Regions from separate parts of the Brevundimonas sp. S1H14 genome, predicted to be linked through region 2. Evidence: predicted binding sites of a transcription regulator. Region 2 holds the regulator's gene; the other holds the start of a gene.
What was found. Region 2 encodes LexA, which represses DNA repair genes until DNA is damaged. Its sites were predicted from a motif close to ATGTTCNCNANNTGTTCT; they were not measured.
Positions count from the first base shown of each region.

Region 1 (4,194 bases), 1.2 Mb from region 2:
GCCACCGGGCTCGCCAAGGAAGTCCACGACAGCCCTGGCGCCGCGGCCGCCAAGGCTTCGCCCGGCAGGGTGGTGGAGCGAAGGCTTGACGTGAAGCTGCCGGCGGGCTCCCCGAATACGGGCGCGGCGGAAAAGGCCAAACAGCCCAGCGCCGCCGATCGGAAACGGGTGGAAGACGCCCAGCTCGCCCTGAATGACCTCGACACCATGCACGGGCAAGCCGCGCGGCGACTGGATGAGGAACTCCAAGCCCTCAGAGCGCGCCGCGACGAGGAACGGACGGCCTATGAAGCGCAGCGGGAGAAGCTTGAGGATCGCCTGGAGAAGGCGCTCGCCAAGTTCTAATCCTCAGCGTCGTCTTCTTCGTCCTCGGCCTCGAAATCCGCAAACACGAGCTGCATCTCGGCCCTCACTTCGTCCATGGTCTGCTGAACCCAGGCGTGAAGGGCGCGGACGGTTTTTTCGGCCGACACCGCGTCCGGCGAGAACAGACGCTCCATGACGTCGGTCAGGGTCTGGTTGCGGCCCATCAGAACGCCCGCCCGATAGATCGGGTCGTCGGAAGGATCAATGTCGTCGTCTTCATCCATGCGGCGCAGACTATCACCGGCCGCCCGGTTTGAAACGGGCATAGAGACGCCTCGCGCCGCTCGCCATGTCTTCAACTCTTTTGTGAAGCGGCCGTAGGAACGCGATCGGCGTCCGCCCCCCCTGATTATGAGCAATGAAAACGAGATCGCTATGACCAATATCCCGCCGGACGACCCGATCCGCGACTCTGACGAAACGCCCGACCTGAACGGCGATGACGTCGAAGCCGCCCGCAAGGCCCGCAGGCGCGGAGCTGACCAAGTCTCTCTGGCGAACAACAATCCGGCCGATCGCAGCCCCAAACGGTCAACCGGCGGCGACGGCGCAGCTGCGCTGGAGGGCCGGGCGACTTCGGCGCCGGCGTGTCAGGCCATGGTCCTGAAGGTGACGGAGTAGCGCAGCGCCGTCATCGGCGAGATCGAATGCTCCCATTCGCTCCGCGCCTCGTCGGAAAAGCGATAGACAGAGCCCGGCTCCAGCGCCGCTCCGGCGCGACGCCACGTCGACGCCGCCTTGCGACGAAGGCGCATGACGCAGGGCGCAAGGAAGGAGACGCCCAGGATCTCCCCATAAACGGAACGGTCGCGGTGCCAGCCGATCCCGGCGCCGGGCGCATATTCATTGACGAGGGCCTGCACGAACGCCCCCTCATCAAGATTAAGCGGGCCGGTCAGGCGATCCAGCAGCGCTCTAAGGAAATCCGGCCAGGGTTCGGTCGTCTCCAGTCGACGTCGCTCAAGATCGTAGCGGCGTCCGAAAGCGGCGATCCGTCTGAAGCCCTGATAGCCCATGTGCTCATAGGGCCTGAAGCTCAGCTTCTGCAGGTAAGCGACCACCGTCGCCTGCTCGGCCGCCGTGAGGACGTCCGGCCAATAGTCGAAGCCCGGTGGCGCGGTCGGCCGCGGGACGTAGCCGAACAGATCGGCCTGGAGCATGGCCGTCACAGCGCCAGTTCGTCGGGCTGCGCCCTTGACGGGGTTCCGGGCGAAGCCTTCTCCAGATTGGACAGGGTCACGCCGACAAGCCGCACGCCCCTGGTCGGCGGATAAAGGGATCGCACCAACAGGCGGGCGATCTCACGCAACCGCGCCTTCGAGGCGACCGGCTCTTTGAAGGACCGACTGCGGGTCGACTGTTGGAAGTTCGCCCATTTGACCTTCACCGTCACGGTCCGGCCCAGCGATCGGACATTTTCGCACCAAGCCCAGACATCGTCCGTCATCTCGTCCAGCCCGGCTTCGATCGCCGCCGGATCGACCAGGTCGCTGGCGAAGGTGGTCTCCGAGCCGCTCGACTTGCGCTCGCGATCCGGAATGACCGGGCGATGATCCTCTCCCCGGACCACGCCATGGTACCAGGCGCCGGACTTGCCGAAGTGATGCTGCAGGAAGGCCAGGGACTGGCGCTTGAGGTCCGCGCCCGTCTCGATGCCCAGGCGGTTCATCTTCTCAGCCGTCACCGGCCCGACGCCGTGGAAACGCTTGACCGGCAGGGCCTCCACGAAGGCTTCTCCCCGCCCCGGCGCGATGACGAACTGGCCGTCGGGCTTGCGCTGGTCCGAGGCCAGCTTGGCCAGGAACTTGTTGTAGGACACGCCGGCCGAAGCCGTCAGGCCGGTCTCCTCCAGGATGCGCGCCCGGATCTCTTCGGCCGTCGCAGAAGCCGTCGGCAGCCCCCGAACATTGGCGGTCACATCAAGATAGGCCTCATCAAGGGATAGAGGCTCTATCAGGTGCGTATAGTCGGCGAAGATGGCGTGGATCTGCGCCGAAACGGCTCGATAGACCTCAAAGCGCGGCGGCATGAAGATCAGTTCAGGGCAATTGCGCAGGGCCGCGCTCGACGGCATGGCCGAACGCACTCCGAAGCGGCGCGCCTCATAGCTGGCGGCGGCGACCACCCCGCGTGAGACGGCGTGGCCTACCGCGACGGGACGACCGCGCAGGGCAGGATCATCTCTCTGCTCCACCGAAGCGAAGAAGGCGTCCATGTCTACGTGGATGATCTTGCGAGGGGCAGCGACGTCCATGGGCAACGCCTAGCAAGACTCGAACAAAATGAGAACATTCTTCTGCTCGCACGACGCCCCCGCCTGAATACGTCGTATCGGAAGCGGAACGCGAAAGCTTCGGACCTGTTCTGCAAATTCGCTTGCCCCAACCCCGCTGGCGTTCGCGATCAGCCAAGCGCTGGAGAGCTCCATGACGGACTTCACCCTCTTTTATTGGCCGGTTCCCTTCCGGGGCCAATTCGTTCGCGCCATTCTCGCCCATGCCGGCAGGACCTGGTCGGAGACGAACGAAGCGGCGATCAGCGCGCTCATGCAGGAGCCGCCAGGGGAGATGCCCGTGCCTTTCATGGGGCCGCCCGTGCTGGTCGATCACGTTTCCGGAGCGGCGATCTCCCAGATGCCCGCGATCCTTCTGTATCTGGGAGAGACGCTTGAACTGCTGCCTTCCACGCCAGTGCTGCGCGCCTTGACGATGAAGGTGGTCAATGACGCCAACGACGTCATCGATGAGATCACTCTGGACGGCGGCCGACAGATGTGGACCGAGGCGCGCTGGTCGGGCTTCGCGCCCCGCCTGGAAAAATGGATGGCGTTGTGGGAGGACCTGGGCCGACGCCATGGCCTGACGGCGCATTCCGGTTTCTTGCTGGGTGGAGAAAGACCGGGCTTGGCCGACATCGTCACCGCGACCCTCTGGTCCGCCCTGACCGAGCGCTTCCGCCCGATCGAACTAATGCTTGAAGAAACCGCCCCCATGACCGCGGGCCTTGCACGGCGCCTTTCAAGGACGCCAGCCCTGGCCCGCTTGGCGGAACGGTCGCGCCGCGAATACGGCGACGCCTATTGCGGCGGCGACATCGAGCGATCCCTGCGTAGAGTTCTGAACGTCTGAGGCGCTCGAACGCGAGAGCCTCGCGAAAGCCGGTGAACGCCTGAACCCGCGCAGGCCGACCCGGGCGTGGCGCCCTTTGCCGGTTGAGGCGTTGATCAACCTCACCGGAGGCGATCTTGATCGACAGGCCTGGAGCGAAATCGGCGATCGACAGCTTGCGCCAGAGAGCGGAAGCGGCCCTGCGGCGCGCAGACGACAGCCGCGACGCCGTTTGCGCCTATGTGGTCGCTCGGGACCCCGTATGGCTCGCCGTTCGTCGTCCCGGCCGGCCGGAGGCCATCGCGGCGGCGATCACCTTCGCCCTCGTCGCCGCCTTTCTCCTGTTCCTCATTCTGTTCGACTGGAACTGGGTGCGCGGCCCTATCGGTCGCGTCGCCTCCGCCTCGACCGGCCGGGAGGTGGCTCTGAAAGGGGACCTGGATGTCAGGCTGTTCAGTTGGACGCCCTCGGCGACGGTGCGCGGTCTCAGCGTCGGCGGGCCCACATGGGCGTCCGGGCGCAATACCGCCGAGATCGAACGGCTCGACGTCTCGATACGATTGCGACGGCTGTTTCTGGGGCAGATCGAAGTGGCTTCGCTAACCCTCACCCGCCCGCGGGTCCACCTGGTCGTCGACAGCCAGGGCCGGCGCAGCTGGGACCTGGAGCCAGACCGACCCGATGACGGGCGGGGCGCCAGGCTGCCCGTCATACAGCGCCT
Region 1 covers NZ_CP136679.1:896,849-901,042, reverse strand. Annotated here, with positions in the region: gene RSD66_RS04370 (hypothetical protein) at 1-345, shown strand, start outside; gene RSD66_RS04365 (hypothetical protein) at 342-632, opposite strand; gene RSD66_RS04360 (hypothetical protein) at 742-987, shown strand; gene RSD66_RS04355 (alpha-ketoglutarate-dependent dioxygenase AlkB) at 957-1,526, opposite strand; gene dinB (DNA polymerase IV) at 1,532-2,620, opposite strand; gene RSD66_RS04345 (glutathione S-transferase) at 2,934-3,494, shown strand; gene RSD66_RS04340 (AsmA family protein) at 3,611-4,194, shown strand, end outside.
Region 1: the regulator LexA is predicted to act here: its motif matches at 2,641-2,658, upstream of dinB (DNA polymerase IV).

Region 2 (4,194 bases):
CAGACGCTGTGGCGGCCCCGATCGCGCCTGCGAACATGGCGCCGACCCAGGTCGAGGGCTGGGTCATAGACGTGGACTCGTCCGGCCAGAATGGGGCGCGCGTGGTGGTGGCGCCTGTGCGCGTGCGGGGTCTGGCGCCTGAGCAGACGCCCGAGCGGCTGCGCGTGACGGTGAAGGGGGCGCCCCGCCGCCCGGCGCGCCGATCCGGGTGTTCGGCATCCTGAACCCGCCGCCGCCGCCCGCCAGTCCCGGAGCCTACGATTTCGGCCGCAACGCCTATTTCAAGGGGATGGGCGGGACCCTGTTCGCCCTGGGCCCGACGCGTCCGGCGGCTCTCGCCCCGCCGCCGTGGCGGGTCAGGGCGACGATGAAGGTCAATGCGGCTCGCTATGCCCTGGCTGAAAGGATCGTGGCGCGTCTGGGCGAGCGGACCGGCGGGGTGGCGGCGGCCATGACGACCGGTCACGAGACATGGATTCAGGATCCGGATCTGGACGCCATGCGGGATTCCGGGCTGGCGCATATCCTGTCGATCTCGGGTCTGCATATGGCGGTCGTGGGCGGCTTTGTCTTCTTTGCGGCCCGCCTTCTGGTTGCGGCGTGGCCGTGGCTGGCGTTGCGTGTGTCGGGCAAGAAGGCGGCGGCGATTGCGGGGTTGATCGCGGTCGGGACCTATCTGGTCATCTCGGGCGCGCCGCCGCCGGCCGAACGCGCCGCGATTACGGCGTCGATCGCCTTTCTGGCGATACTGACGGATCGGCAGGCCGTGACCATGCGGGCGCTGTCGGCAGCGGCCTTTGTCGTCCTGTTGCTACGGCCCGAGGCCGTCGTGACGCCGGGGTTCCAGATGTCGTTCGCGGCGACGGCGGCTCTGGTCGCCCTGGTCGAGGTCTGGCCGCGTCGCATCCGCGAACTGTCCGTTCCCTGGCCGATCGCCGCCGTTCAAAGGTTTGCAAGCTGGCTGATGGCTGCCTGCGCCGCCAGCCTGGTGGCGGGGATGGCGACCGGGCCGTTCGCCATGCAGCATTTCAATCGCACGGCCGTCTATGGGCTGCTCGCCAATATGGCGACAGCGCCGCTGGCGGATTTCGTCATGATGCCTGCCTTGGCGCTAGGCGCGGCGCTGGAGCCGCTGGGGCTGGGCGCGCCCTTCCTGTGGGTGGCGGGTCAGTCGGTGGACGCCATGCTGGCGATCGGACACTGGGCGGCCAATCTGCCCGGCGCAGTGAAGGCGATTCCCAGCGCCCCTGCGGCGGCCCTGCCGGTCGCCTTTCTGGGCATATTGTTCATGTGCCTGTGGCGCGGATGGTGGCGGTTGCTGGGGCTGCCTTTTGCGGCCGCTGTGCTGATCTGGCCGCGCGCGGCGCCGCCGGATATCTGGATCGGCGATGGTGGAGCGAATGCGGCCTATCGGCTGGAAAGCGAGGCGGTTGTGGTGCGGCCTGCGGTTCGCAGGTTCGCCATCGATCTGTGGTCCCGGAGACGAGGGCTGGAGCCGGTCGCGCGGTCGCCCGAGGGCTGGACCTGCAAGCGTTCATTCTGTGCGCGGGACGGCGAAACGGGGCCGCTGGCGCTGTGGTGGGGCAAGGCGGCGCCGACGGCCGAGCAGTTGGATCAGATGTGCCGTAGCGCGCAGGTTGTCAGCGTGCGCGCCGTGATCGCAACCCTGCCTTCGTCATGCGAAGGGCGGTTGGTGTTGGACGGCGCCGACTACGCGCGCGGCGGTTCGGTGGAGCTGTGGCGGGAAGAGGCAGGCGGATGGCGCGCCTTGTGGGCGGCTGAGGTGCGGGGACGGCGACCGTGGAACGGGCCTCCCTCTTAACCCGCTCATCCCGGCGGACGCCGAGATCCAGTAAGAGCCATATGTGCTGTCGCTGGCCAGGGGAGGCCGGCGGACAATCAAACGGCCCCGCTTGCGGCCAAAGCACTGGGTCCCGGCGTCCGCCGGGATGAGCGGGCCGGGATGAGCGGAAAGAAGGCGCGCGTGGGGCCTCTGCCCCGTCCTCAGTGATATCGGCGCAGCAGGCCGACCAGCTTGCCCTGAACCTCGACCTGATCGGGGCCGAAGATGCGGGTCTCATAGGCGCTGTTGGCGGGTTCCAGCGCGATGGATTGGCCCTTCTTGCGCAGGCGTTTCAGCGTGGCTTCCTCACCCTCGACCAAGGCGACCACGATCTCGCCGGAGGAGGCGTTTTCGACGCGTTTGATAATGACGGTGTCGCCGTCGAGGATGCCGGCCTCGATCATGGAATCGCCTTCGATCTCGAGCAGATAATGCTCGCCCGCGCCCAGCATGGCCTCAGGGACCGGCAGGCGCTCGCGTTCGTGCTGGATGGCGGCGATGGGGGTGCCAGCGGCGATCTTGCCCAACAGGGGCAGGTCGCGGACATCGTTGGCGGCCTCGGCGACGGCCGGTCGCGGGCCCAGGCCGCCGCCCTGGATGACGTCGGGCTTAAACGGGGCGCGGCCTTTTGAGGGGGCGGCGGTCGTCGCCTGTTCCGGCAGCTTCACGACTTCCAGCGCGCGAGCGCGGTGGGCCAGACGGCGGATGAAGCCGCGTTCCTCAAGCGCCGTGATCAGGCGGTGGATGCCCGACTTGGACGCCAGGTCCAGCGCCTCCTTCATCTCGTCGAAGGAGGGCGACACGCCCGTTTCCCGAATGCGCTCATGAATGAACATCAGGAGTTCGTGCTGTTTCTTCGTGAGCATGGCGGCGAATCCAGAACAAGGCGTGAACCGTTGGTGATGTTCTGTAAGTGTTCTGGTTAAAAGTCAACTAACGCCACGCTTAAGGCTCTCAAAGCAAAAACCCGCGCCTGCCGTTCGACGGCGGGCGCGGGTTTCGGTCCGTGCTGTGCTGACGTTAGCGAGCGGTCGGGGCGCCGTCCTTATAGCGCTCGAACCATTCGATCATGGCGTTCATGCGCGCGGCGTTCTGGGACGGACGGACGGCCAGGCTGTGGCCGACGCCGGGGATCTTCACCAGGGCCGTGGGCACGCCGCGCAGTTGCAGGGCGGTGTAGTACTGCTCCGACTCGCTGACCGGGGTGCGGTAGTCCTCGTCGCCGACGACGACCATGGTCGGGGTCTTGACGTTGCCGACCAGCGACAGCGGCGACCGGCGCCAGTAGGCCTCCGGGTTCTCCCACGGATATTCACCGAACCAGTAGCGGGCGAAGAAGGCCGGGTTGTCGGCCGTCAGCACGAAGCTGGCCCAGTCGATGACGGGCTTCTGGACCACGGCGGCCTTGAAGCGGTCGGTCTTGCCGACGATCCAACTGGTCAGCACGCCGCCGCCCGAGCCGCCGGTGACGAACAGGCGGTGGGGATCGGCGACGCCTTGAGCGATGACGGCGTCGACGCTGCTGATCAGGTCGTCATAGTCGTTCGACGGATAGTTGTGGTGGATCAGGTTGGCGAACTCGTCCCCATAGGAGGTCGAGCCGCGCGGGTTGACCGAAAGAACGGCGTAGCCCGCAGCTGCGAACAGCTGGTTGTCGGTGGCGAAGTGCGGGCCATAGGCGGCGAACGGGCCGCCGTGGATTTCCAGCACCAGCGGATAGCTCTGGCCCTCGACGTAGTCGGCCGGCAGGGTCAGCCAGCTTTCGACCGCGCGCTGGTCGTGAGACGAGGCGACCTGAATGCGGCGCACCTCGCCCAGGCGGCGGGCGCTGAGGAAGTCCGCGTTCAGGCGGGTCAGCTGAGTGCTGCGGCCGCCCTTCAGGAGGTGGACATCGGCCGGACGCATCGGCGTGCCGCGCGTAAAGGCGATGGCGCCGTCGTCGGCCACGGTGAAATCGCCGCCGGTGTAGGGACGACCGAAATCGTCGCCCGTCAGGTCTTCGATCAGGGTGGTGACGGCGCCGTCCAGCGAGACGCGGGCGACCTTGGTGCGCCCCTGATCGTCATAGGCGACATAGACCGAGCGGCCGTCGCGGCTCCACACGGGCGATTTGACCGAGCGGTCCAGGTTCGGCGTCAGCACGCGGCTGTTCGAGCCGTCGGCGTCCATCACATAGAGGCGGGTGTTATGATAGCCCATCCGCTGGTCGTCATAGCCGAGATAGGCGATGCGGCGTCCGTCGGGTGAGGCGACGGGCGAGTTGTCCGGCCCGGCGCGGCTGGTCAGGGCTGTCAGGCCGCCGGTCTGCACGTCCAGGGCGAAGACTTCGCTGTCGGCGGCTTCGCGCTGCC
Region 2 covers NZ_CP136679.1:2,072,027-2,076,220, reverse strand. Annotated here, with positions in the region: gene RSD66_RS10105 (DUF4131 domain-containing protein) at 1-224, shown strand, start outside; gene RSD66_RS10100 (ComEC/Rec2 family competence protein) at 209-1,822, shown strand; gene lexA (transcriptional repressor LexA) at 2,005-2,709, opposite strand; gene RSD66_RS10090 (prolyl oligopeptidase family serine peptidase) at 2,864-4,194, opposite strand, start outside.